Linked DNA regions of Candidatus Ruthia magnifica str. Cm (Calyptogena magnifica). The protein of the gene in region 1 binds, or shares a complex with, the protein of each later gene. Links are inferred from orthologs where the notes say so. Each region holds a gene or a part of one and is shown on either strand. Other genes may lie near its edges. The genes, in order: metK and groL.

Region 1 (17,633 bases):
GGTTTAAAATCTTAATATGTTTTATGGCTTCAATAGGGGAGTGCTGTTTTAAGGCAGAAAATATCGAGTTAAGTTTGGCATTATTCAATACAAGTGTTGATTTTACATGATTGTTAAGATTGATGCTTACATGGTCAAGTTTTTGACTAAAAAAAGCAATTTGTTTATTTGAGATTGGTATTCTTAATTTAAGTTGATTAAGAACAGATTGATAATCATGCAAAGTTTGTTGATAAGATTGATGTAATCGCATATATAACTTATCAGTATTGGCGAGTAATTCTAGTCGATCAGGTGTGACTAACATGGCAGCAGCACTTGGTGTAGGTGCACAAATATCACAGACAAAATCAGAAATTGTGGTATCAGTTTCATGGCCAATTGCACTAATAATTGGAGTGCTTGCCTTGAAGATTGCTCTTGCTAGTGTTTCTTCATTAAACGCCCATAAGTCTTCTAATGAGCCACCACCTCGGGCAATAATAATAACGTCACACTTGCCTGATTGGTCAGCTGCATTTAAAGCATTTGTGAGTTTTTTCACTGAGCCTTGACCTTGAACCATTGAATCAAATAATAAAATATCAGAAAAGGGATAACGGTTATTCAATACTTTAATAATGTCTTGAATAACCGCACCTGTTGATGAAGAAATAACACCAATGGTGTTAATAATATTAGGCAATGGTTTTTTATGAATGTTGTCAAATAAGCCTTCATTAACAAGCTTATTTTTTAGTTGCTCAAAGGCAAGGTTTAAATTACCAATACCTACGGGTTCAAGATGTTGTATGATGAGCTGAAAATTACCTCGTGCCTTGTATAAAGTAGGTGTGACGTGAACTAAAACTTCCATGCCATTTTTAGGGTTAAACTTAATATGACGCTGATTAAACCGAAATAAAACACAGTACACTTGGGCTTTACTGTCTTTTAGAGAAAAATACCAATGACCTGATTCTGGGCGTGTTAAATTGGATATTTCTCCTTGTAACCAACAAGTAGGAATTTTATCCTCAATGGTCTTATTGCATAAGAACAAAAAATTAGAGATCGTGTAAATTTCATCAATATTAAACATGATCTAGTTTTGTTTTAAGAGGGTAAATACTGTACCTGTACCATCATCTTCGTACGGGCAAAATTATAAAGATCATTTCGAACATAATTGATTATATTTGAGCCAAATAAACTACTGTGAGAATGTAGGTATGAACCTTAAAGGCTTTTTAATCGGCTCTTGAAACATGATTTATCGGGGGGGTTGCTGCTTTTAAATAATGCTTTGTCATACTCGTTTATCATGTCGCTATTCAAGAAAATAAATGGGTGAAAACCACGTTTTTTTAAAAATGTCTTGAATATTATAAAGGCGTAAACACAAAAACCCTCTTTTAAATGGATTTTGTAAAATTTTAAATACTAATTTTACAATGCTTTAATTTGTGCATTTAAGCGTGATTTTTTTCTTGCCGCCTGGCTTTTGTGCATTAAGCCTTTGTTTACTGCTTGGTCAATTATTTTTTGCATGATGCTAAAACCGCTTTGTGCTTGTTCTTTGTTGCCCGCTTCTAAAGCGTAAGCAACTTTTTTAATAAAAGTACGAACTTTAGCGCGAATTTGTGAATTGTGTTTGTTACGTTTGACTGCTTGTCTTGCGCGTTTTCTAGAACCTGCTGAATTGGCCATTATTAAGAGAAATATAAAATATATTAAAAGCATAATTATAAAGTCTTAGATGCTAAAAGTCTAGAGAGTGTTAGGATTATTTATTCAATCCCTCTAATGAGCTAATCAAATTAAGTATCTTTTTCTTATTAAATAGTAAATGCCAAGTTTTACCACCTTGGGATTTCCACAAAGATACCGCCCGAATACCTGCTAATAGCAACGCTCTAATGTGGTTTGTAGTATGTTTATTGGATAAGTAGATTTGTTCACCATTGATCATAATTCTAGGATTCAAACCACCCAAGGTTGACTTATAAAGTTGAGCCAAACGTGCTACTGAATTTGCATGAGAAATCTCGAAGAATTCTTGATTTTTAATCAAGTCAATTTCCAAAGTGATTTGATTGAGTAGTGTTTGATTTTTCATCAATTTCTTTTCAAGGTTGATTAAAGCCAATGCATAAAGAATGACTTGTTGTATACGTTTAGTTTTATTACCCAATACAACTTTTAACGCAGCGATACCAACCAACAAATCTTGCTTAGAATTAAACACCTCTTCAAGTTTGGTGCTACTGGTTATAATACTCTTTAAGCTAGCTTGATTACTATTTGCATCACAAGCGCCCGTTGAAGCGAGTTGATCAACCAGCGTTGTGGTTTGTAGTATACTGGCTAGTGCCAAGGTTTGGTTGCGTAATTTATTCATTATAGTCTGAACTCAATAATTGCACCACCAAGACAAGTTTTATTATCATAAAAAACAATAGATTGCCCTGGGGTAATTGCACGTTGAAGTTGCTTGAAAACAACTTTTATTTGCTTGTTGTCATTTTGGCTAATCATACAAGATTGTGATTGCTGACGGTAACGTATTTTGGCACTACACATCAGTGGTAATGTTGGTGGTGTGCTAATCCAATGAGGCTTGGAGGCGCTTAAAATTTGGTGGTATAACAGTGCATGATTACCTTGTACAATCATCAGCTCATTACGTTCAATACATTTATCTGCTACAAACCAAGGCTCACCTGATTTGCCAAAACCACCACCAATCTTTAAGCCTTTGCGCTGACCTATAGTATAAAAAGCTAATCCTTGATGATGTTTAATAAATTGTCCTTGTTCATCCACAATATCGCCTTGTTGTTTTGATAGATAGGTTGCTAAGAATTCAGAAAAATTGCGTTCACCAATAAAACAAATACCCGTTGAATCTTTTTTGTTAGCAGTAACAAAGCCATTTTCTATGGCAATATTGCGTACGTCAATTTTATTAATTTCACCCAATGGAAATAGGCTTTTTGAGAGTTGATATTGGTTTAAAAGATGCAAAAAATAACTTTGGTCTTTACTATCATCCAAACCTGTTTTGAGTTGATAAGTGCCATTTTTTTCAGCAATACGAGCATAATGTCCCGTAGCAATTTTATCTGCACCTAGTGATAGTGCATGTTCTAAAAATACTCTAAATTTAATTTTTTGATTGCACAAAACATCAGGGTTAGGCGTACGACCTTTTTTATGCTCTTTGAGAAAATGGATAAACACATCGTTCCAATAGTCTGCTGAGAAGTTAACAGCGTGTAATTTTACGTCAAGTTTGTCAGCTATTTTTTGTGCATCAGATAAGTCTTGTTCGACGCTACAATACCCGCTTTTGTCATCCTCTTCCCAATTTTTCATAAACAATGCTTCAACTTGATAGCCTTGTTTAAGTAATAATAGTGTGGCTACTGAGGAATCAACTCCACCTGAGAGTCCAACTATAATTTTAGTATTTTTATTCAAATTTTTCATATGCCAAAACAATACATTGTACTAACTTGTGTCTGATGATGTTTTTTGATTCGAAATGACAAAATAAAATTTTATGTTTATTTTTTTGCACTTTTATTATGTGTAACAAACTTGATTGTGCTTGTGTAAATCAATTTGAGTTACATCACCAGTAATTATCATTTTTGAACCAAACCCAAGTCGGATTAAAAATATTTTTATTTACTCTATAGCGATGTTTTGAGCCTCATTTAAAATAATAAATGTTTCATTTAAAGACCTACCACACATAAACGTCAGTGGCGTGATTTAAATCACGTTTTTATCTAGTAGGTTGATGATTTTTCAAAGTTCATCATTTTGTATATGTGTAAATAAGGATCAATTCTTTCATTCATATCGCTAGGTAAAAACCCAAATTTTTACTCTGTTTCAACCATAGGATGCACTAAAACTAGTCTACGTACATCAGATTTTTCTAGCGCTTCAACAATACATGCTACTGCAAGATAGCTCTTACTAGTACCAAAAGTACAATTTTGATTTTTAATAGCGTTTAACGTAATTTTGTTGGTTGATGTTTTGCATATGGATAAATAGGTCCTAGTGTTACTTTACGCTTAGTTTTTATACTAATAATCTTGCTTGATGAGTCAGAATTAGCTTGTGTTTTGATGCCCATCTTAATATCATGAAGATTTATTATTTGAGGCTAGTATCTTCAAGTCTTGAAGTAGCTTTTTGGCTAAACTCTTGTTGTCTCCAATGATGTTAAAATCAATACCTTTATTGCTAATTTTAACATCAAAACTTTTAGCAATGGTTTCTAAGTTTTTGTCCAATGAGCCGTAAATATTAGCCAGTTATTTTGTATTATCAATATTAAATGTGAATTTCATTAAGTTGTTTTATCAAAAAAGTAATAATAACCAATTAGATCATGTTTAAGAATGTCAAAATTCCTCATTATGATACAATGATGTTTTTAAATTTTACCAATATAACTTAAGAGAAAAACAATGAATAAAATGATATCAAGTTTGATGATAGTTTTATCCTTATCAATTATTACCCAAGCATGTTCAATGAGTCATGACACGGATAATATTACTGTTTATAACCCATGGATACGTTTAGCACCACCAAATGCACCTGCATTAGGTGCATTTATGGAAATTCACAATAATTCTAACCATGATATTAAACTGTTATCTGCAAATGCCAGTGGATATAAACGACTTGAGTTACATAAAACTGAGTATAAGAATGGCATGATGAAAATGATTAAACAAGATTTTATGCCTATTCTTGCCCATAATAAATTGGTTTTAAAGCCAGGCAGTTGGCATATTATGATGATTAATCCTGAGTTAGTACCAAGTGAGGAGGAGGATGTTATAATTGAGTTGGTATTTAGCAATGATTTGTCAAAAACATTACATGCTAAAGTAAGCAAAGATAATATGATGAACCATCACGAGTATTAAATGTTTAAAAAAGTATTAATTGTTGTTGTGACGACAGTAATCGCCTTGTCTTTGTATATTAATTTTGACAACAATTACAAAGAGTTAGCAAAACAACTTAAAGTTTCTTTTATACTTTACAATCCTGATAAAGAATTATCATCTTTTTCGTTGATTGATCATAATAATAATAAATTTAATAACAAAAACTTTAAAGATAAATGGACGTTATTGTATTTTATTTACACTCATTGTCCAGACGTATGTCCTACTGGTTTGATGGATATATCAATACTCAAATCTATTTTGATTAAAAGAGGTGCAAGCATTGTGCCCAATCTTGTAACCATTACTTTTGATCCAATTAGAGACACGCCTAAAGTGTTAAAAACTTATGTCACTCATTTTGATAAAAGTTTTTTAGGTGTGTCTGGAGATCAAAGTCAGATTGACCAATTGGTGCAAGATTTTGGTGCTTATTATGAACGAGTGGTTTATTCAAAAAATGGCAAGACAATAGTTCTTAGAAATGACGAGCCGTTGTTAAAAGGTGTGTTGGAATCTGATTATTTGATTAATCATACTGCTTGGATTTATTTGATTAGTCCAGATGGAAAAATTTTTGCTGGTTTTCCATCTCCACACAATCCGCTTGAAATGGCAGATGATATTGAATTGCTAATTAAAAACTATTAAAATTTTTTTTTGTTAGTGATTTGTGAGGATTTATTCTAAATTGACACTTTGTCAAATCACAATATATTTAGGCAATCAAATTACCCACTAAAGAATTACCACGACCTTGGGTGATTTTTATATTGACAATTTGACCAATCAGGGATTTATCACCTTTGAAGTGCGTATTACGCATATTTTCTGTACGTCCAAATAGGTTATCTCTTTTTTTGGCTACGTTTTCTACCAATATTTTTTGTACACTGCCGACCATTGATTTAGAAATACGTTCAGTATTTTTGTCTATTGTTTTTTGTACTAAGGCTAAACGTTGTTTTTTAACATCCATATCAACATCATCAAGATAACTTGAAGCGAGTGTTCCAGGGCGAGCAGAATAGATAAAGCTAAATGATTTATCAAAGCCAATTTCATCAATCAGTGTCATGGTATCAAGAAAATCTTGTTCATTTTCACCGGGGAAACCAATAATAAAATCACTTGATATAGAGATATCTGGGCGAATTTTACGTAATTTTCTAATTTTTGATTTATATTCAATGACCATGTGTCCACGTTTCATTAATCTAAGAATTTTGTCAGAGCCACTTTGAATGGGTAGGTGTAAATGTGAAGCCAATTTTGGCACCTCCATGTAAGCCTCGATTAAACTATCGCTAAATTGAGTTGGGTGTGAAGTGGTATAGCGAATACGTTTAATGCCATCAATTTGCGCTGCAATATTAATTAATAATGCCAAATCAGCTATCTCTCCATCGTCCATTAAACCTTGATAGGCATTTACATTTTGTCCAAGCAGATTAACTTCCCTAACACCCTGGATGGCTAAAATTTTAACTTCGTTGATAACATCAATAAATGGGCGTGATACTTCTTCACCGCGTGTATAAGGTACAATACAAAATGTACAATATTTACTACAGCCCTCCATAATTGAGACAAAAGCAGTAACGGAGCTGGTTTTTGGTTTTGGTAGATGGTCAAACTTTTCAATTTCTGGAAAAGAGATATCAATTGATGGTTTAACACTCATGCCGGGCGTGGGCGTTAAAACCTCGTTTAGCATACTTGGTAATCTATGCAAGGTTTGTGGACCAAAAATAATATCCACATAAGGAGCGCGTTCTAGAATTAACTCACCCTCTTGTGAGGCAACACAACCACCTACGCCAATGATTAAATTAGAATTTTTATCTTTTAATTTGCGCCAACGACCGAGTTGATGGAATAGTTTTTCTTGGGCTTTTTCACGAATTGAACAAGTATTAAGCAACAACACATTAGCACTAGCTGCATCATCAGTTAGCACCAAACCATGGGAATGGTTAAGTACATCAGCAATTTTATTAGAATCGTATTCATTCATCTGGCATCCAAAAGTACGAATATATAATTTTTTCATAAATTTTTATTTTTGAATATACAAGGTTTGAGTGGGGTAGGCAATCTCAGCTTTGTGTTTGGTAATAATTTGTGCAATGCTTAATAGGATTTTCTCTTTTACTTTTTGATAGGTGGTTTTATTAACGGTTTTGGTAAAAGCATATACATTGAAATCGAGCGATGAGGCATTAAAATGATTAAAATAAACTCTTAGTGGTTGAGAATGATCAATGTCTACATATTCTTTAAGCATTTGTTCTATTTCGCTCATAATAATAGGAAGTTGTTCAATGTCATTATAGCGAATGCCAATCACTTCTTTAATACGACGATTGGTCATACGTGATGGCGTTTCAATGGGAATGGTGGTAAAAATTGAATTGGGGATATAGACAGGATTTTTACTAAAAGTTCGGATGCGTGTTATACGCCAGCCAATTTTTTCAACCGTGCCTTCAAATTTATCAGAACGAATCCAATCACCTGTTGAAAAAGGTTTGTCCATTTGAATCATTAATCCGCCAAAAATATTTGATAACATATCTTTGGCAGCAAAACCCATAACAATACCGCCAACACCACCAAATGTAAGTAGGCCAGAGATTGAAAAACCTAAATACTGCGCAACACCTAAGGCAATGGCAATGATAATTAAAATTTTAGCCAATCTTGAAAACAGCCTAATTGAATCATTATTAATATGAATATTTTTTTCAATTAAGTAAGCTTCAATGCCTGATACCATTCGAACAACTCCCCAAGTAATGATAAAGATGGGCATGATATCAATATAGGTAATAACACTAGCCAAGATTTTAACTTGGTCTGTAAATACATTAATTGATAAAAATATTAAACCAAACCAAATCAACATTTTAAGTGGTGGTAATATTGCTTTGATTAAATGGTCGTCTAGTTGGTTCTTTGTTTTTCTAGCATGTTTAGCAATGCTGTTAAAAATAAAGCTAAGTGTCAAGTGCGCAGTGAACGCAACAACGAATAAAGCACCAATGGATTGATAGATGGTTATGTTTTGTAAAACGTCATTCATGAATTCTATTTTAACTAACTTTTGGCTTGTTATTTCAGATACTTAAGCGGCTATTTAAAATTTTTCATTTCAAAGTAAAACGACATTTTGCTAGTGATGTCAATTATTTGACCCTTTTAATAGTATCACCATTTTTCTATTTTGTGACTGAAAAATATAAATGGGCTATTTTAGTATGACTTTTTATTTTATTACCAACATATACCACTTTGATATTACGAATAGCACGTATATTTTATCCAATTTTAGTATCAAAAATTAAGCCCAAATGTTTGTTTCTTACTGAGAAGGCTTTACTGATATTGCTTTTAAATGGAATATAGACCATCTGTTAGTTTTTTGCTTATCTCTTTAATAATTTTTTTGTTTTGTTCTCTTAGTGTTGACTAATATTTTGTAAGTTGATGGATTTTTCGAGAACAATAACTTTTTTGAGAGGGAAAATAAACTATTATTAACAAAAAGACAAATTTAAGGGTTAAAAATTTAACTAGCATACCAAATACCTAGTGCAAAAACTACAATTAGGATATAACTCAAACGGTCGATGTATTTTTGTAGCCACTGATCACACTGTTGTCTATAAGCCTTAACCAGAGAGATAATTAAATAATATCTAGCTGCACGTGTAATGAGTGACATAATAATAAATGGCAATAATGCCATGGACATAGTGCCAGCAGTAACGGTAGCCAGTTTGTATGGAATAGGACTAAATGCTGCAATGCCAACCATCCAGATACCATAAGTATCAAAAATTTTTTTGATGTATGCAATTGATTCTGGCTTGATGAGTTCAAAGCTCAATAAAAATTGCAACAACACTTCACCTAGAAAATATCCGACCAAGCCGCCAAGCACTGAAAAAATAGTACAAATAAAAGCAAAATGGCAGGCTTTATCAGGACGTTTGAGTACCATGAGTGCTAATATTACATCAGGCGGAGGGTAGGGTAGAATGCTAGATTCTAAAAAACTAATCACTGATAAATAATAAATAGCATATCTACTTTCAGCCCAGTTTAGAATTCTTAAATAAATTTTGGAAAATATATCCATGTTATTTTTTACTTGACTTGGTTTTCATGTCTTGCTTGAGTATTGGAAAACCTAAATTTTTACGTGAATTATAGTAAGTTTGTGCTACTTTTTGACTCATGGCATGTATTTTGCGAATAAACCGTGCACGATCTGTCGTGCTAATAGCATGGCGTGCATCAAGTAAATTAAATAAATGCGATGCTTTTATTACTTGTTCATAGGCAGGGTAAGGCAATGACGCTTTAATTAATTTTTCATGCATGGCTTCAGCCTCATCAAATTGCCTGAATAGTACCTCGATATTGGCAATTTCAAAGTTATATTTTGATTGTTCAACTTCGTTTTGATGGAATACATCAAAATAACTAACACCCTCAACCCAAATCAAATCAAATACACTATCAACGTCTTGTAAGTACATGGCTAAACGTTCTAAGCCGTAAGTAAGCTCACCCGATACAGGCTTACAAGACAAGCTACCAATTTGCTGAAAATAGGTAAATTGAGAAATTTCCATGCCGTTTAACCAAACTTCCCAGCCTAAGCCCCAAGCTCCTAAAGTTGCTGATTCCCAGTTGTCTTCCACAAAGCGTACATCATGGTTGGTTAAATTAATACCGATTTCAGTTAAAGATTCTAAATACAAATCTTGAATGTCAATGGGCGAAGGTTTTAACAAAACTTGAAACTGGTAATAGTGTTGTAAACGATTTGGATTTTTACCATAACGACCATCAGTGGGACGACGAGAAGGCTGTACATAAGCCACCTTCCAAGGCTCAGGACCAATAGCTCTTAGAAACGTAGCGGAGTGAAAGGTGCCAGCGCCCATTTCCATATCAAAGGGCTGCAATAAAGCACATCCCTTTGAAGCCCAAAAAGTTTGTAGTTTTGAGATTAAATTTTGAAATGAAGCGCAAGCATCCAAATTTAAAATTGACATTATAATTCAACAGAAAATAACAAAAATTTTACCGCAAATTACCATAAAAAGTTTTATATCAAAATATTTTTTTGAGCGTTTTTGATATTAATACTTATAACTTTCAGGCTTGAATGGGCCATTTTTAGGGACATTAATGTAGTTAGCTTGAGTAGTTGTCATAACTGTAAGTACACCACCAAAACCACTTACCATGCCTGAAGCCACTTCTTCATCTAACTTTTTAGGCAGTACTTTAACATAAATATCACCGCCTTTATCGGCAAATTTTGCATTAAATAAATGTATTTGTGCTAAGACTTGGTTGGCAAATGAGCCATCCATGATGCGACTTGGATGTCCTGTTGCATTGCCTAAGTTAACTAAACGACCTTCGGATAATAAAATCAAATAGTCACTTTTATTGTCTGTTCTAAAAATACGATGAACTTGAGGCTTTACCTCGTCCCAAAGCCAATTATCAAGCATATATTGAGTGTCAATTTCATTGTCAAAATGTCCAATATTGCAAACTACTGAACCTGGCTTAAGAGTTTGTAGCATGGCATTGTCGCAAACATTAATATTGCCTGTGGCAGTGACAATTAAATCAGTTGTATTTAACAAGTCTTTATTGATACCATCAATTGAACCTTTATTGATACCGTTGATATAGGGAGAAATAATTTCAAAACCATCCATACATGCCTGCATTGCACAAATTGGGTCAATTTCGCTGATTTTAACAATCATACCTTCTTGGCGTAATGATTGTGCAGAGCCTTTGCCAACGTCACCATAGCCAATTATCAGTGCTTTTTTACCAGACATGAGCATGTCAGTACCGCGCTTAATGGCGTCATTTAGCGAGTGGCGACAACCGTATTTGTTGTCATTTTTTGATTTGGTGACTGAGTTGTTTACATTGATAGCAGGCACTTTAAGAGAACCTTTTTCCATCATTTTTAATAAGCGATGAATGCCTGTTGTGGTTTCCTCAGAAATACCATGAATGTTATCCAGCATTTCTGGATATTTCTCGTGTAGCGTTTGGGTTAAATCACCACCATCATCAAGCACCATGTTAGCCGCCCAAGGTTTGCCATTTTCTAAAATAGTTTGCTCAATGCACCATAAAAACTCTTCTTCAGTTTCACCCTTCCAAGCAAAGGTTGGAATATTGGCTGCTACCATAGCACTAGCAGCGTGGTCTTGGGTTGAAAAGATGTTACAACTTGACCAACGTACTTGTGCTCCTAAATTGATCAATGTTTCCATTAAAACAGCGGTTTGAATGGTCATGTGAATACAACCAAGAATTTTCGCATCTTTTAAGGGTTGTGTGCTTTGATATTTTTTTCGAAGTGTCATTAATGCTGGCATTTCTGCTTCTGCAAGCTCTATTTCTTTACGACCATAATCGGCTAGTGCCATATCAGCGACTTTGTAATCTCGATTGTTTAAGGTTGGGTTGTTCATCTGGTTTGCTGTATGTCGTTTACTCATTTTTTTGTTTCTATAAAGGGTTTAAAAAATGAGCGTTGTTTTGATTTTTCAATGCAACGCTCCTTGGCATATTGATCATTATACCAACAATGATTTATTTCAATAAGTGAGCACGGTCAGTTTTTTCCCAACTAATGTCATTTTCTGTACGTCCAAAGTGACCATAACTAGCAGTTTTTTGATAAATAGGACGTTTAAGATCAAGCATTGTAATTAAGCCTTTAGGGCGTAAATCAAAGTGTTCGTGTATTAAACGCTCAATTGCTTGATTGCTAATTTTTCCTGTACCAAAGGTTTCCACATTAATTGAGGTAGGTTCCGCCACGCCAATGGCATAAGAAACTTGAATTTCACACTTGTCAGCCAAGCCGGAGGCAACAATGTTTTTAGCCACATAACGTGTTGCATATGCTGCAGAACGATCAACCTTTGACGGGTCTTTGCCAGAAAATGCACCGCCACCATGGCGAGCCATACCGCCATAAGTATCAACAATAATTTTACGGCCTGTAAGACCTGCATCGCCTATTGGACCACCAATGACAAAATGACCTGTTGGGTTGATGTGATATCGGGTTTTATTACTTAGCCATTCGCTAGGTAGTACTGGCTTTATGACTTTCTCTAAGATGGCTTCTCGCAAATCTGTAAGCGAAATATCGTTATCATGTTGGGTTGATAAAATAACAGTATCAACACCTTTAATTTTATGACCATCATAAATCATGGACACTTGAGATTTTGCATCAGGGCGCAGCCATGGTAATGTACCATCTTTCATTAATTTTGCTTGACGTGCAACCAAAAGGTGTGCATACAAAATAGGTGCTGGCATCAATACGTCAGTGGCATTGCAAGCATAACCAAACATTAAACCTTGATCGCCTGCACCTTGTTCGTGATTAGATGATTCGTTAACGCCTAAGGCGATATCTTGAGATTGTTTACCCAATAAATTAGTAATATCGCAAGTGTGACCATTAAAGCCATATTCATCACAATTGTAGCCAATATCAATAATGGTATTGCGTACAATTTGTTCAAAGTTAATATTGGTATCTGTGGTAATTTCACCTGCCAGTACGACATGATTGTCTTTAACTAAAGTTTCAACAGCAACACGTGAATTCTTATCTTGTGTCAATGCTGCATCTAAGATGGCATCAGAAATTTGATCACAAACCTTATCAGGGTGGCCAGCAGAGACAGATTCAGAAGTGAATATCATTTTTTATTCTCCTTGTAAAAACGAAAAATCTTTAAAGCGGGTTTTCAACAAAGAAGAACACCTACTTTAGCTTGTTTTGGTTACCTTTTGGGCAACAACGCTAGCAATCGGGGCAAATCAGCGTGTAATTGGGATTATAGCATAAATGATGAATTATTCTAAACTTATCTTTAAGGCAATGCCACTAACAAAAGGTGCGGTCATTAAACTTATTATGAGAATTGTAGCTAAAAAATACAATTGACCCGTAATCTCTAAGCCAAATTGTGCTTGAGATACTGCACTTGAAGCAAAAATAAGAATAGGAATATATAAAGGTAGTATCAGTAAAGATAATAACATGCCAGAATTTTTAATACCAACAATCAGTGAAGTACCAATAGCACCAATAAGACTCAAGCTTGGTGTGGCTAGTAATAGTGTTATCATTAGCACCCAAATACCATCGCCATCAAGAAATAAAAACAAACCCAATAGAGGTGATAGTAGAATAATAGGAATACCGGTTAAAATCCAATGAGCGGTAATTTTTGACAAAATGAGCAAGGATAATGAATGGTGAGAAATCACCATTTGTTCTAAAATGCCATTTTCAAAATCGTGATGGAATAAAGCATTTAGTGAGAGTAGTGCTGAGAGCATTGAAACAACACAAATAATACCCGCTGCAATTTGAGCAAATGTGGTAGTTTCAGAACTGATGGCTAAGGGAAATAGTGACACCGATATTATAAAAAATAACAGCGGGTTTAATATGTTATAAGGGTTGCGAATAGCAATACGTAAGTCACGCTTTAGGGCTTTAAGGTAAATATTCATAGTGCTAACACCTTTTGATTAAGTAAGGCTGAACTTTGATGTGTAGTAAATAGACACAAACCGCCTTGTTCGCAGTGTTTGTTGATTCTATGTTCAATAATGGCTACACCATTAGAATCAAGTGCAGTAAAAGGCTCATCTAGTAGCCAAACTTTAGCATTGGAGATGAATAATCCTGCCAAGATCACACGGCGCTTTTCTCCTGCTGATAGTTTGGCGCAGTATTCATCTTCATAACCTTTTAAACCAATGTTACTTAATGCTTTAATTAATTGTACTTGGTTGGTAGATTTATTAAGCCCAGTTAAAAATTCAAGATTTTCAAGTGCGCTTAATTCCCCACTAAGTACTGATAAATGACCTAAATAAAAAATTTCTTTTTGATAGATTTCTGATTTGACTGCATGATTGTCTAAAAAAACCCCGCCCTGCTCTTGCACGTTTAGGCCTGCTAAAATTTTGAGCAGTGAAGTTTTACCGCTACCATTGGTGCCAGTAATGCGTAAAATGTCACCTGAGTTGATCTCGAAAGAAAGATGCTTGAATAAAAGGTTGTAGCCTTTTTGACAACTAAGATTATCTATTTTCAACATAAACGAAGATTATATATGAAACGTACCGCTGATGAACAACTAGCCGATATTGCACAAGAATTTGTACGCCAAAATAAGTCTAAACGTCGTTGGCGTATTATATTTAGCCTATTATTTGTTGGTTATTTTTATTTTGTATCTTATATTGGTGTGAGTGGAAGTGGAATATTAGAAACTGTACTTAAAAAAGAGTCCCCTTTTGTTGCTGAAGTGGTGTTAAGTGGCACTATTCAAAGTTCAGGTTCAATTGATGCTGATGAAGCTATTGAATTGTTGCACAGTGCATTTGAGTCAGAAAATGCAAAAGCTGTTATTTTAAGAATTAATTCACCAGGTGGCTCACCCGTACAATCTAGTAGAATTTACAAAGCTATTGTGCGTTTTAAAAAGCAATTTGATAAAAAAATCTATGTGGTTATTGAAGATATTTGCGCCTCAGGTTGTTATTATATTGTTTCAGCTGCTGATGAAATATATGCTGATGAATCTTCAATTATTGGTAGTATTGGCGTAGTTATGTCTAGTTTTGGTGCGGTTGATGCTATTAAAAAATTAGGCATTAAAAGACGACTCTATACTGCAGGAAAATATAAAGGCTTGTTAGACTCTTTTTCTCCAGAAGATGAAAAAACATTAATGCACATTCAAACTAGTATTTTAGATAAATCGCATCAAAATTTTATTAATGCGGTTAAAGCAGGTAGGGGTAATAAATTATCAAAACATAAAGATTTATTCACAGGCTTAATTTGGCTTGGACAAGAATCTAATAAACTAGGGTTAATAGATGGTATTGCAGACGCAAACTATATTGCTAAGCATATTATTGGCATTGACTCAAGAATTTTATTTGAAAAAGAAAAGACTCTGTTGGAGCAGCTAACAGAAGCAAGTGCTAAAGATATTGTATTGGCTATTAACGATAGATTAATATCTCAAAATCCCATTGGCTCTTTACAGTAAGTAATTATTAGAACTTATATTAAGATGTTTTTGTATTGATCATTTTTTCATTATTAGTGCTGTTTCTCAATAATTTGCAAATTTACGAATGGGTTTTTTGGACTATTTAGCGTAATTCTCTGATACTTTTTTGGTTAACGTTTTTTCTTTAGTAATTTTTTCCTTTTTTTCATAGCTGATACGTTTATTTTCTGCCTCTTTTTCTTTATCAGTGAGTTGTGATAATGAGCCGATATTAGTTGTGTTAATATGTACTAATATGTCATCATTAAATTTTAATACTAAGCGATAGTGAATGTTATCCTTTTTATGCAAAGTAGAGTAGTTAATATAGTCCCATTGGTTATTGTGAAAGGAGTCAATAATGCTTGGTGATCCAATTAAATCTTGCACTTGTGTTTTAGACATGCCTAAATTCAGTTGATTGATTTTAAACCTTTCTAGCACTGAGCCTTGGTGGATATCATCTTTATACAGTGTTAATAATGATATATCTGACATTTTAGGCAAACATGCAGATAAGAATGGCAATAAAAATACAATCAAAGTTAATTTATTCATTTACTAGTTTTTTGATTTAAAATCAATGACTAATTTTACATTAAGGATGCTAGATATGGATGCTCAATATCTAAAAAGTGTAGGGCTTAAAGTCACACTACCAAGGTTAAAGATTTTGGAAATTTTAGAAACTAGTGAAAATCATCATATGGGTGTTGAAGATATCTATCGCACTTTAATCATGCAAGGTGAAGAAGTGGGCGTGGCAACAATTTATCGAGTGCTTACTCAATTTGAAGAGGCAGGTATGGTTAATAAACTTAATTTTGACAATGGAAAAAGTGTGTTTGAGTTATCAAATGTAGATCATCATGATCATTTAGTGTGCGTCAAATGTGGCAAAATTGATGAATTTGCTGATGAGGTTATTGAGCAGCATCAACATGATATCGCTAACAAATATGGTTATCAACTTACTGATCATTGTTTGTATTTATATGGACTTTGTAAAGACTGCCACTAATCATTATGGAAAATTTTATTTTTAGGGCCGTTCTAGCAGCTATTGGTATTTCAATTATTGCAGGTTCATTAGGCTGTTTTGTTATTTGGAAACGTATGAGTTATTTTTCAGAATCTATTTCACATTCAGCACTTTTAGGTGTATCTTTAGGACTTGCTAGTGGCTTAAGTGTTCATTTTAGTTTGGTGATAGTGGGTGTGATATTTGCAATACTTGTTGTCATTTTGCAACGAAGACAATTTTTATCTAATGATGCTATTTTGGGTATTTTTTCACACATTGCTTTGTCATTAGGTATTATTGTTTTAAGTTTTATTGGTAACACTAATATGGATTATTTTTCACTCTTATTTGGTGATATTTTGTCTATTACAAACGCTGATATTATTTGGGTGTATGTAATTTTAATTGTACTTGGCTTACTGCTCATTATTTTTTGGCAACGTTTATTATTATTAACCTTAAATGAAGAACTAGCAGTTGCACAAGGACTTAATCGAGATTTTTATCAGTTATTATTTATGTTAATGATTGCGTTAGCTGTTTCTGTTTCAGTGCAAATTGTGGGTGTGCTTTTGATTACTTCCCTGCTAATTATTCCACCAGCTGTTGCTAGAGTATTTGCTAATACTCCCAGTGGTATGGTATTTCAATCAGTTATTGTTTCTATGGTTGCAGTTGCTCTTGGTCTTGGTACTTCAATGGCTTATGATTTGGCCACAGGTCCGGCAATTGTAATTGCTTTGGGTGGATTATTTATATTGTCACAATTTATGTATAAAAGATCAACTTAGAACATCATTCAATTCTGTTAATTGACTGGTTTGTTGCTCAACGATTAATGGCTCAATAATTGCATTTAAATTGCCCTCCATAATTTCTGAAAGTTTGTATAAGGTTAAATTAATGCGATGGTCGGTAATACGTCCTTGTGGATAATTATAGGTACGAATACGTTGTGAACGGTCGCCACTACCTATCAATTCCTTACGAGTTGATGCTTGTTCTTTGTGTTGCTCTTGTTGTTGTAGATCGAAAATACGTGATGCTAATACTAACAAAGCTTGGGCTTTATTTTTATGTTGCGAACGACCATCTTGACATTCAGCTACAGTACCAGTTGGGATGTGTGTTATGCGTACAGCAGAATTAGTTTTATTAACATGTTGGCCGCCTGCGCCACTGGCCCTAAAGGTATCAACACGAACATCACTCATATTAATGTTAACTTCTTCAATATTTTCAACCTCAGGCATAATAGCAATTGTACATGCTGAAGTGTGTACTCGACCTTGACTTTCAGTTTCTGGTACGCGTTGTACGCGGTGTGCGCCAGACTCAAATTTTAATTTTGAGTAAACACCTACCCCGCTAATGCGAGCAATAATTTCTTTAAAACCACCATGCTCGCCAAGACTGGAGCTTATGACCTCTATTTGCCATTTCTTCTTTTCGGTGTAGCGACTGTACATTTTGAACAAATTGCTTGAA
Region 2 (11,346 bases), 170 kb from region 1 along the record:
TATCATCATTAGATGAAAGAAGTTTAGATATTTTACAATCTAGATACTTGAAAGAAGAAAAAACAACCCTACATACTTTAGCAGACAAGTATGGTATCTCAAAAGAAAGAGTGCGCCAACTTGAAACTAAAGCTATGCAAAAGCTTAAATCAAACTTACAAGAGCAATCTCTTTAAAGACTGATTTTTAAGTTCAAGCATTAAGCTTAAAAATTATTTATTTGTTTATTAATCTAGGAGAAAAAAATGAATATTCGTCCCCTTCACGATCGTGTGATTGTCCGTAGAACACAAGAGGAAAAAACCACTGAAAGTGGATTAATCATTCCAGATTCAGCCACAGAAAAGCCTTCAAAGGGTGAAATTTTGGCGATTGGTAACGGCAAAATTAACGATAATGGTGATGTTATTGCATTAGATGTTAAAGTTGGAGACCAGGTATTATTTGGTCAATATGCGGGTAACGAAATTAAAGTAGATGGTGAAACATTGCTAGTTGTACGTGAAGACGATATTGTCGCAATTATTGAATAAAGGAGATTAAAAATGTCAGCAAAAGATATAAAATTTGGCTCAGAAGCTAGAAATTTAATGTTAGATGGTGTTAATATGCTAGCTAACGCAGTTAAAGTAACACTAGGACCTAAAGGTAGAAATGTTGTACTAGATAAATCATTTGGTGGTCCCACAATTACCAAAGATGGTGTTTCTGTTGCTCAAGAAATTACCTTGGAAGGTAAATTTGAAAACATGGGTGCACAAATGGTCAAAGAAGTGGCATCAAAAACCAATGATATTGCTGGTGATGGAACTACAACAGCAACTGTACTTGCACAAGCGCTTGTTATTGAAGGTGTTAAATCAGTAGCGGCAGGCATGAACCCTATGGACCTTAAACGAGGTATTGACAAAGCAACAGAAACTGCTGTTAATGCGTTGCGTGAGTTCTCACAACCTTGTAATGATACAAAAGCCATTGCCCAAGTTGGTACCATTTCTGCAAACTCTGATATTTCTGTGGGTGATATTATTGCTGATGCCATGGAAAAAGTGGGTCAAGCTGGTGTTATTACAGTCGAAGAAGGTTCTGGTTTTGAAAATGAACTTGATGTGGTCGAGGGCATGCAGTTTGATCGCGGCTATTTATCACCTTACTTTGTTAACAATCAAGAATCAATGACTGCTAATCTTGAAACACCTTTTGTATTATTACATGACGGTAAAATTTCAAATATTCGTGATTTATTGCCTACATTAGAAGCAGTTCAAAAATCAGGCAAAGCTTTGCTAATCATTGCCGAAGACATTGATGGTGAAGCGTTAGCCACGTTAGTAGTTAACAATATGCGTGGTATTGTTAAAGTTGCAGCGGTTAAAGCTCCTGGCTTTGGCGATCGTCGTAAAGCAATTTTGGAAGACATTGCCGTACTAACAGGTGGTATGGTTATTTCAGAAGAAGTTGGTTTGTCTTTAGAAAAGGTAACTGAAGAACATCTTGGTACTGCTAAACGCATTGAAATTGGCAAGGAAAACACTGTCATTGTTGATGGTGCTGGCAAAAAAGTCGATATTGATGGCCGTATTGCACAAATTAAAGCACAAATTGAAACTACAACGAGCGATTATGATAAGGAAAAATTGCTTGAACGCTTGGCTAAATTATCAGGTGGTGTTGCTGTGATTAAAGTAGGCGCTGCTACTGAAGTTGAAATGAAAGAAAAGAAAGGCCGTGTTGATGATGCGTTACACGCCACTCGTGCTGCTGTTGAAGAAGGTGTCGTTCCTGGTGGTGGTGTTGCCTTGGTTCGTGTTATTAAAGCCTTAGATGGATTAACGGGTGATAATCATGATCAAAATATTGGTATTGACATTGCTAAACGCGCTATGGAGGCACCATTACGCCAAATTGTAACAAATGGTGGTGGTGAGGCTTCTGTTATTCTTAACGAAGTTGCCAAAGGTAAAGATAATTATGGCTACAATGCAGCAACAGAAAAATATGGTGATATGCTTAAGATGGGCATTTTAGATCCAACAAAAGTTGTTCGTGCAGCGTTACAACATGCTGCCAGTATTTCAGGTCTTATGATTACAACTGAGGCGATGATTACTGATACTCCTCAAGATACACCTGCTACTGCTGCAGCACCTGATATGGGTGGCATGGGCGGTATGATGTAACAATTTTTTTATTTAAGTAAATAAAAAGCTCCATAAAATGGAGCTTTTTTTTGGTATGATACTTGTAAAATTATCATATTCAAACATTAAGACCACTGCATTAGCCTAGCATAACCTATGAAGCACATAAAACAAGGACCCCTCTTACCTAAAAGCTCGTCAAATAGTGAGCTATTCGCCTTATTTTTGTATGGGGAATGCACTATTTTTTACACCCTAAGTTGTATTAATTCATTATGAGTAACTACGATTCATCCTCTATTGAGATTTTAACAGGTCTTGAAGCAGTACGTAAACGTCCAGGAATGTACACTGAAACTGAGCGCCCAAACCACCTTGCCCAAGAAGTTATTGACAATAGTGTTGATGAAACAATTGCAGGATATGCTTCTAAAATTAGCGTTATTTTATACAAAGATGGTTCTTTATCCGTTGAAGATAATGGTCGAGGTATGCCTGTGGATATTCACCCTAAAGAAGGAAAATCAGGTGTTGAAGTTATTTTAACCAAACTCCATGCAGGTGGAAAATTTTCAAATGATTCATACCAATTTTCAGGCGGCTTACATGGTGTTGGAATTTCAGTGGTTAATGCCCTATCCACCTTAGTAGAAATCTGGATTAAAAGGGACGCTAAAGAACATTACATCACTTTTTCAAACGGTTTTAAGCAAACAGAACTTGAAATAACTCGCAAAGTTGGAAAACGTAACACAGGTACCACTGTTAAATTCAAACCTGATGCACAGTTTTTTGACACCATTAAATTCTCTGTAACCAAATTACGCCATAATCTACGCTCTAAAGCGGTTTTATGTCCAGGTTTGGAGGTTAATTTTTATAATGAAATAGATGAAGCAACAGATAAATGGATTTACAAAGAAGGCTTAAAAGATTATCTGTCTATATCTTTAGATGTTTTAGATTGCCTACCACCCACACCATTTATTATTGATTATAAAACTGACGAACAGCAACTTAATTGTTCGCTTGCATGGACGCAATACAACACCAATGTTGTGGCTGAAAGTTATGTTAACCTTATTCCAACCATTGGTGGTGGTACACATGTTAATGGGTTAAGATCAGGGCTTAATGAAGCCCTAAAAGAATTTTGCGAATTTAGAAATTTAATCCCCAAAAACATCAAACTCACGCCTGATGATATCTGGCAAAAAATTGCTTATACATTATCTATTAAAATATTAGACCCTCAATTTTCCGGACAAACTAAAGAAAGACTTTCCTCTAGAGAGAGTGCTAGTTTTGTTGCCAATGTCGTTAAAGATGCCTTTAGTCTTTGGCTAAATCAACATACTAGCATTGCAGAGCAAATCGCTCAATTGGCTATTGCCAATGCACAAGCAAGACTTAAAACTAATAAAAAGGTCATTCGCAAGAAAATAATTAGCGGTCCTGCCCTGCCTGGAAAATTATCAGATTGTACTAGTACTGATCTTAATCAAACAGAAGTATTTTTAGTTGAAGGTGACTCTGCAGGCGGTTCTGCCAAACAGGCAAGAGACAAAGAGTATCAGGCTATTTTACCACTACGCGGTAAAATTTTAAACACTTGGGAGGTTGATTCTGAGCAAGTATTGGCCAGTAACGAAATTCATGATATTGCCATTGCTATTGGTCTTGAGCCTAATAGTGAAGATTTATCTGGCTTGAGATATGGAAAAATTTGTATTCTTGCTGATGCCGATTCAGATGGCGCACATATTGCTACGCTCATTTGCACTTTATTCGTAAAACATTTCCAAAAACTTATTCAAAAAGGACATATATTTGTTGCAATGCCACCCTTGTATCGTGTGGATGCAGGAAAATATGTTCATTACGCCCTTGATGACAATGAACGAGATGCTATTATTAAAAAAATAGAAAATAAAAACAAGCATGTTAAAATTCAAGTTCAGCGTTTTAAAGGTTTGGGTGAAATGAATCCATATCAACTAAGAGAAACCACCATGCTACCTGATACTAGGCACTTAATTCAACTCACATTAGATGATCCATTGCAAGTTTTTCAAACTATGGACATGTTGTTAAGTAAAAAACGCGCAGCTGATCGAAAAAAATGGTTAGAAGAAAAAGGTAATTTGGCTAATGTCTAATACTAGACATAAAATCAAGGCCGTTATTCTTTTATCTGGTGGGCTAGATTCTACTACAACTTTAGCTATTGCCAAAACAAAAAACTTTGAATGTTATAGTCTGAGTTTTGATTATGGACAAAAACAAAAGTCAGAGTTAAAATCTGCTGAGAATTTTGCCAAAATTTTTGGCTCTATTAAACATAGAGTTATGAAAATATCTTTATCTAATATTGATTTCTCTGCCTTAACAGATGATAAAATAGACATACCAAAATTTTCTAAAAGCGATGATATTCCGATCACTTACGTACCTGCTCGTAATACTATTTTTTTATCCTATGCACTATCATGGTCAGAAGTATTAGACTGTCAGCATATATTTATTGGTGTTAATACACTGGATTACTCAGGTTATCCTGATTGTAGAGAGATTTATATCAAAGCATTTGAGGTAATGGCTAATCTTGCCACTAAACAAAGTATTGAAGGGAAAAAATTAACCATTCATACGCCGCTAATTCATTTGAATAAAGCACAAATTATCAAAAAAGGACTTTCTCTTGGCATTGACTATTCACTAACAACAACATGCTATCAGGCAGATAAAAGTGGAAAAGCTTGTGGCATTTGTGATGCGTGTGAATATAGAAAATTAGGCTTTATAGAAGCAAAAGTAGCAGACCCAACCCGATATCAAATTTAGCATTATTTACATAAAATACTTTAATAAAAAATTTTAAATTTAATCTTGTATAACCTCTTTTTGACGATAAAATAATAGCTATTAAAATAGTTAAGGAAATAACAAATGAGTATTGAACAAAGAGTAAAAAAAGTTGTAGCTGAACAATTAGACGTAAGCGGCGATATTGATAACAATGCTTCTTTTATTGATGATTTAGGTGCAGATTCTTTGGATACTGTTGAATTAGTTATGTCTCTTGAAGAAGAATTTGACTGTGAAATTCCTGACGATCAAGCTGAAAATATTACCACAGTTCAACAAGCAATTGATTACGTTAACAATAATTTATAGTTTTCGTTTATCAACTTAACGCAATAAAGTTATTTTTCTTAAAATTAAGTGCTTTTTATATTAAGTTTTAAAACATTATGGGTAAAAGAAGAGTTGTTATTACAGGTATGGGTATGGTTTGCCCAGTCGGTTTAAGTGTAGATGAATCTTGGGATAATATTCTTAAGGGTCATTCTGGCATTGCTTCACTTACTAATATCGATACCAAAGGTCAATCGGTTACGTTTGGTGGCTCGGTCAAAGGTTTTGAAATTACCGACTACTTAAAGCCTAAAGATGCCAAAAAAATGGACACTTTTGTCCATTACGGTATGGCCGCTGGCATTCAAGCTATTGAAGACAGTGGTATTGAAGTTACCGAACAAAATGCCCATCGTATCGGTGTTACTATCGGTGCTGGCATTGGTGGTCTTGGTACAATTGAAAAAACTGCAGATTTATTCAGAGAAAAAGGAGCAAAGCGCATTTCACCTTTTTTTGTCACCTCTTCAATTATCAACATGATTTCAGGCAATCTTTCTATAAAATATGGCTTAAAAGGCCCTAATTTTGCTATTGTGAGTGCCTGTAGTACAGGCACTCACAATATTGGCGGCGCTTCTCGTTTGATTGAATATGATGATGCTGATGTAATGATTACTGGTGGTGCTGAAATGTCAACCACCAACTGTGGTTTAGGTGGTTTTGCTGCAGCACATGCATTGTCTACTCGTAATGATGACCCAATAAACGCTTCTCGCCCTTGGGACAAAGACAGAGATGGTTTTGTGCTTGGTGATGGTGCAGGTGTTGTGGTGTTAGAAGAGTTCGAATACGCTAAAGCACGTGGTGCAAAAATTTATGCACAAGTTTCAGGATATGGCATGAGTAGTGATGCTTATCACATAACACTACCTTCAAAAGGCGGAGAAGGTGCGGCCAGATGCATGCAAAATTCACTAAAAAACTCAGGTATTAACACCGATCAAATTGATTATATTAACGCACATGGTACTTCCACGCCATCAGGCGACCAAGCAGAAACAGATGCTACTAAATTGGCCCTTGATAAGCACGCTTATAACATTGTCATGAGTTCAACCAAATCTATGACTGGGCATTTATTAGGTGCTGCTGGTGGCATTGAAGCCATCTTTACTGCACTCGCCATTAAAAATCAAATTGCACCACCAACCATTAACATCATCAATCAAGACCCAAATTGTGATTTAGATTATTGTGCTAATGAAGCACGAGAAATGACAATCAATCATGCCATTTCTAACTCATTTGGATTTGGTGGCACTAATGGCTCAATTGTATTCAGCAAAATTTAACAGCTTCATTCACATTAACGAAGATTAAAAAATTACTTGAAAATGTTGATTATTTTACTGTTGTCAAGTCAACACTTTTGATTTTATCAGCATCAGAAATTAACTCATAGATTGTAATTGTACCATTTTGAATACTATTAAGTGCAACTTCCTTATTCATGACTAAAGACCAGCTTTCATCAGTTGCAATAAACTGTACAGCGCCACCAATCAATGCTAAGATAATAACAATACTGAGAATAAATTTAATCATATTTTTCCTTAATTAAGTATGTGCTAAAAAATACCATTTGCTTGCAATAAAGCATTAATCGAAGGCTCTTTACCTCTAAACTTTATATATTGTTGCATAAAATTCAAACTACCACCTATCTCCAAAATATTATACAAGAAATCTTTAGAGGCGTTAGAGCCAATACCGCCTTCCCCTTGTACATAATAATAAGCATCAGCTGCTAAAACTTCTGCCCATTTATAACTAAAATATCCTGCTGCGTAACTCCCTGAAAAAATATGACCAAAAGTGTTTAAAAATCTATTTTCATCAATGCTATCCATCAGCGCTGTTTCTGATCGAACTTGGGTTAATACTTCATAAGTATCTGAATTTGACATGTGTGTTTTAAGATCCCACAATGAAAACTCACACTGTCGTAACATAGCCAATGCTGAATGGAAATTTTTAGAAGCAATGAGTTTATTAAACAAATCATCGGGCAAAGATTGCCCAGTTTTGTAGTGCTTTGAAATTAAGGCTATGACTTGTTTTTCAAACGCATAAAATTCCATATATTGGCTAGGAAGTTCCACACCATCCCATGGCACACCAGATATACCTGCAGCACAAGGGTATTTAACCTTAGTCAATAGATGGTGTAACGCATGTCCAAATTCATGAAATAGAGTAACAATCTCATCAAATTCAAATAAAGCTGGTTTGTCTTTAGTGTAGGAATTAAGGTTACAAACCACAAAAGCAACAGGTTTATGAGGTTCAATTAAAGGTTGATAATCTGTCATCCATGCGCCAGAACGCTTGTTTCTTCTAGCGTATAAATCAAGATAAATTCTACCAATGAGTCCATTTTTATCACTAACATTTAAAACTTTAACATCAACATGATAGCTATCTTGCTGTATTTTCTCAATTTTAATTTGATATAAATTTTCAATAGTTGAGAATAGTCCGTTTAATACACTACTCTCTGGGAAGTATGGAGTTAGATCAGATTTTTTAAATCCAAATTTTTGCTCTTTAAGTTTTTCACTATAAAACCCAAAATCCCACGGTTTTAAATCAATTCCTGAAAGCTTCTTTAGTTCTTCTAACTCTAATTGCGCCTGAGGCTTTGAACGCTCTACCAAATTATACAAAAACTGAAGCACTTCATCAATTGTACTAACCATTTTAGACATAATAGATAACTGCGCATAATGCTCAAAACCTAAGATATTAGCCATTTCAGCGCGCAATGATAAAATCTCATCCATAATTGGCTTGTTATTATAATCAGTTGAAGTAATACCCAATTCTGAAGCTCTTGATACATAAGCTCTATACACTTCTTCTCTTAAATCTCGGTTGTCTAAATAAGTCATAACATCCATATAAACAGGCATTTGTAAACTTAACTCATAACCCTTATCAGTTTTAATTTTTTCTAGTTCATTATCACTATAGCCTTTTAACTCATCTTTATCTACAATTTTTTTCCACTCATTAGTGGACTTTAAAACGTTTCTAGAAAATTCATTACTAAGTAGACTTAGTTTTTTCTTAATGGATTTAAATCTATGCGCAAAATTGCCTTCCAAGTCCACACCTGAAAGCTCAAAGCTCTTTATGACATCTTTAACGATATGTTGTTGTTGCTTATTAAGATTAGTTTTTTTGAGTGTTTTATAAGCTTGATATAAACCTTTGTTGGTAGATATATTAGAATAAAAATTAGTAATGATTGGCAATGTTTTTTCATATTGTTGATTAAATTCATCACTAAACATGACTGCATTTAAGTGTGAGTTAACACTAGTGAACTTATCCAATTCAAGAGCCGTTTGATCAGTAGCTGCAACCACACTATTCCAACTAGTACCAAGGCTTGCTTTTTCTACCACCTTAAGCCCATTTCTGGTTAATTTTTCAATGGTTTTGACAATATTTTTAGGTTGGAAATTTGGTTTCATAATAAATTAATATGGTGGAAGGAGTGGGATTCGAACCCACGGTACACAAAGGTACACACACTTTCCAAGCGTGCTCATTCGGCCACTCTGAAATCCTTCCGAAAAAAATTATTTTAATCAAAAATGGCTAATATTTCAAGGTTAGCTGATTTTCATACCTAGTTTGACATTAGAATCAACTGACAAAATATGCAATGATTCACCATCACCTGCTGCAAAGCACCATACCTTGTGAAATACCAAAACGCATTTTTCTAGGTACTATGTTTGCAACCATAATGGTGAGCCGTCCTTCTAATTCCTCATTTGTATAATACGCTTTAATGCCTTGCAAACACATTGCGTGTTTCTTGTTCGCCAATATCTAATGTTAATTGTAATAATTTATCCGTGCCTTGTACATTTTTGGCTTTGATAATTTTAGCAACACCTAAATCAATTTGAATCATATTATCATTCTAGTATTTATTCTACGCAACTACTTGCATGTTTTGTTTTGAAGCTTCAATAACTTGCTCAATTTTTTCATCTTCAATACGTGACATTAAAGGTTTGAATGTATTAATTTGATGCTTGGTTAAAGGACGTTTTAAATCCTGCCAATTGAACGCATCTATATTTAAAAACATCTCAGCTTGTTTTGCCATAACAGGCAATACTGGTTTAAGATAAGTCATTAACACTCTAAATAAATTAATAGCAAGTGAAGTCACGTCATGCACTTGTTTAGTATCTTTTTTTACCAGTTGCCATGGCTTATGCTCATCGATATATTGATTAGCTTTATCGGCTAATTTCATAATCTCACGCATAGCTTGATTATAATTACGCGCTTCATAGTGTTTTTTAATGATATCACCACAAGCAACAAATTCATGATAAAGCTCAGGATCAATAGCATAATCAGATAAAGTTTTGTTAAATTTCTTAACAAGAAATCCCGTACTACGTGAAGCAATATTAACCACTTTACCTACTAGGTCTGAATTTACACGTTGTTTAAAATCAGTCAAATTAAGATCTATATCGTCAATTTTAGCAGACAGTTTATAGGCGTAATAATAACGCAAACATTCAGGATTAAGATGATTAAGATAAGTTCTAGCCTGAATAAATGTGCCACGAGATTTGCTCATTTTTTGTCCGTTCACGGTTAAAAATCCATGTACAAAGATTGCACTTGGCGTACGATAATTCGAGCCCATCAATATAGCCGGCCAAAAAAGTGCATGGAAATAAACAATGTCTTTACCGATAAAATGATAAAGCTCTGTATTTGAGTCTTTATTAAAGTATTCATCGAAATCCAAACCCTGTTCATCACAAAGCTTTTTAAAACTTGCCATATAGCCAATCGGTGCATCTAGCCAAACATAGAAATACTTGCCTTCCACATCAGGAATTTGAAAACCAAAATACGGCGCATCACGAGAAATATCCCATTGTTGAAGGCCTTGTTCAAACCACTCAGATAATTTGTTGCTAACTTCATCTTGTAAATGCCCTTCTTTGATCCACGCTTTAAGTTGCGTTTCAAATTGAGGCAAGTCAAAGAAATAGTGTTCCGAGTCTTTAGCGATTGGAGTTGCATCTGAAATAATAGATTTGGCATTTTTTAGTTCTGTTGGCGAATAGGTTACCCCACAAATTTCACAATTATCACCATATTGGTCATTAGCACCACATTTAGGACAATCACCTTTAATGAAGCGATCGGGTAAAAACATCTGTTTTTCAGGATCAAACGCCTGAGAAATGATACGTGTTTTAATAAAACCAGCATCATTTAACTTGTGATAAATATTAGCAGAAATGTCTTTATTTTCCTGACTATGAGTTGAGTGATATTTGCTAAAACCTATTGAAAATTCTTTAAAATCTGCTTGATGGCGTTCACTCACACCCTTAATTAACGTCTCAGGAGTAATACCAAGCTCATCAGACTTAAGCATAATGGGCGTGCCATGTGTATCATCAGCACAAACATAATAACACTCATTACCCATCATTTTTTGAAAACGCACCCAAATATCAGCTTGAATGTATTCCAATAAATGCCCCAAATGAATTTCACCATTAGCATAAGGCAATGCTGAGGTAACGAGAATTTTTCGCGATGTCATGTTAATAGGCTTGTTAATATTAAGGGTGGCTTATACCATTATACGATAAAATATCGCTATTTTACTTAATTGGATACAACAAAGATGGCAGATTTAACGAACAAGGAAATTGAAAATATTTTATCCAAGGTTGTTGATATTTATACCGAACAAGATATTGTTTCTTCAAATATCATTAATGATATTAACATTGATGGTGATAAAATTCAGGTTAACATTGAACTTAATTATCCTGCTAATAGTTACCACGCTATCTTATCCAAAACCATTACCGATACATTAGCAAAAAATGGTATTAACCATGTTAGTGTTGATATTAAAACCAAAATTGTTAAGTACATAGTTCAAAAAGGTGTTGATGTCCTGCCAGAAGTTAAAAATATCATTGCAATTGCCTCGGGT

The links.
Region 2: the proteins of metK (region 1) and groL are in contact, whole or in part, in a cryo-EM structure (PDB 8P4O), measured with the Escherichia coli proteins. The link is inferred for Candidatus Ruthia magnifica str. Cm (Calyptogena magnifica) from one-to-one orthologs.

What each region holds. Positions count from the first base shown.
Region 1 is NC_008610.1:782,011-799,643, reverse strand. What follows is about bases 10,677-13,464. They hold metK (methionine adenosyltransferase), read right to left. Parts: upstream 12,744-13,464; coding sequence 11,610-12,743; downstream 10,677-11,609. Other genes in these bases: ccmB (heme exporter protein CcmB), read right to left, coding at 12,897-13,464; RMAG_RS03650 (adenosylhomocysteinase), read right to left, coding at 10,677-11,488. Also shown: xseA (exodeoxyribonuclease VII large subunit), read right to left, coding at 1-1,081; rpsT (30S ribosomal protein S20), read right to left, coding at 1,429-1,689; high frequency lysogenization protein HflD, read right to left, coding at 1,766-2,380; tRNA 2-thiouridine(34) synthase MnmA, read right to left, coding at 2,380-3,471; RMAG_RS06150 (PhoH family protein), read right to left, coding at 3,873-4,001; RMAG_RS06145 (hypothetical protein), read right to left, coding at 4,007-4,132; RMAG_RS03680 (copper chaperone PCu(A)C), read left to right, coding at 4,470-4,937; RMAG_RS03675 (SCO family protein), read left to right, coding at 4,938-5,612; tRNA (N6-isopentenyl adenosine(37)-C2)-methylthiotransferase MiaB, read right to left, coding at 5,680-7,014; RMAG_RS03665 (mechanosensitive ion channel family protein), read right to left, coding at 7,021-8,046; RMAG_RS03660 (YqaA family protein), read right to left, coding at 8,533-9,105; RMAG_RS03655 (glycine--tRNA ligase subunit alpha), read right to left, coding at 9,107-10,030; more of RMAG_RS03650, read right to left, coding at 10,118-10,676; more of ccmB, read right to left, coding at 13,465-13,562; cytochrome c biogenesis heme-transporting ATPase CcmA, read right to left, coding at 13,559-14,155; RMAG_RS03630 (S49 family peptidase), read left to right, coding at 14,171-15,118; and 4 more genes. UniProt on the Escherichia coli protein: Catalyzes the formation of S-adenosylmethionine (AdoMet) from methionine and ATP.
Region 2 is NC_008610.1:612,315-623,660, forward strand. What follows is about bases 1-2,862. They hold groL (chaperonin GroEL), read left to right. Parts: upstream 1-545; coding sequence 546-2,180; downstream 2,181-2,862. Other genes in these bases: rpoH (RNA polymerase sigma factor RpoH), read left to right, coding at 1-176; RMAG_RS02805 (co-chaperone GroES), read left to right, coding at 246-533; parE (DNA topoisomerase IV subunit B), read left to right, coding at 2,417-2,862. In the rest of the region: more of parE, read left to right, coding at 2,863-4,300; 7-cyano-7-deazaguanine synthase QueC, read left to right, coding at 4,293-4,985; acpP (acyl carrier protein), read left to right, coding at 5,091-5,318; fabF (beta-ketoacyl-ACP synthase II), read left to right, coding at 5,396-6,634; RMAG_RS02835 (hypothetical protein), read right to left, coding at 6,684-6,887; RMAG_RS02840 (M3 family metallopeptidase), read right to left, coding at 6,911-8,821; iron-sulfur cluster carrier protein ApbC, read left to right, coding at 11,029-11,346.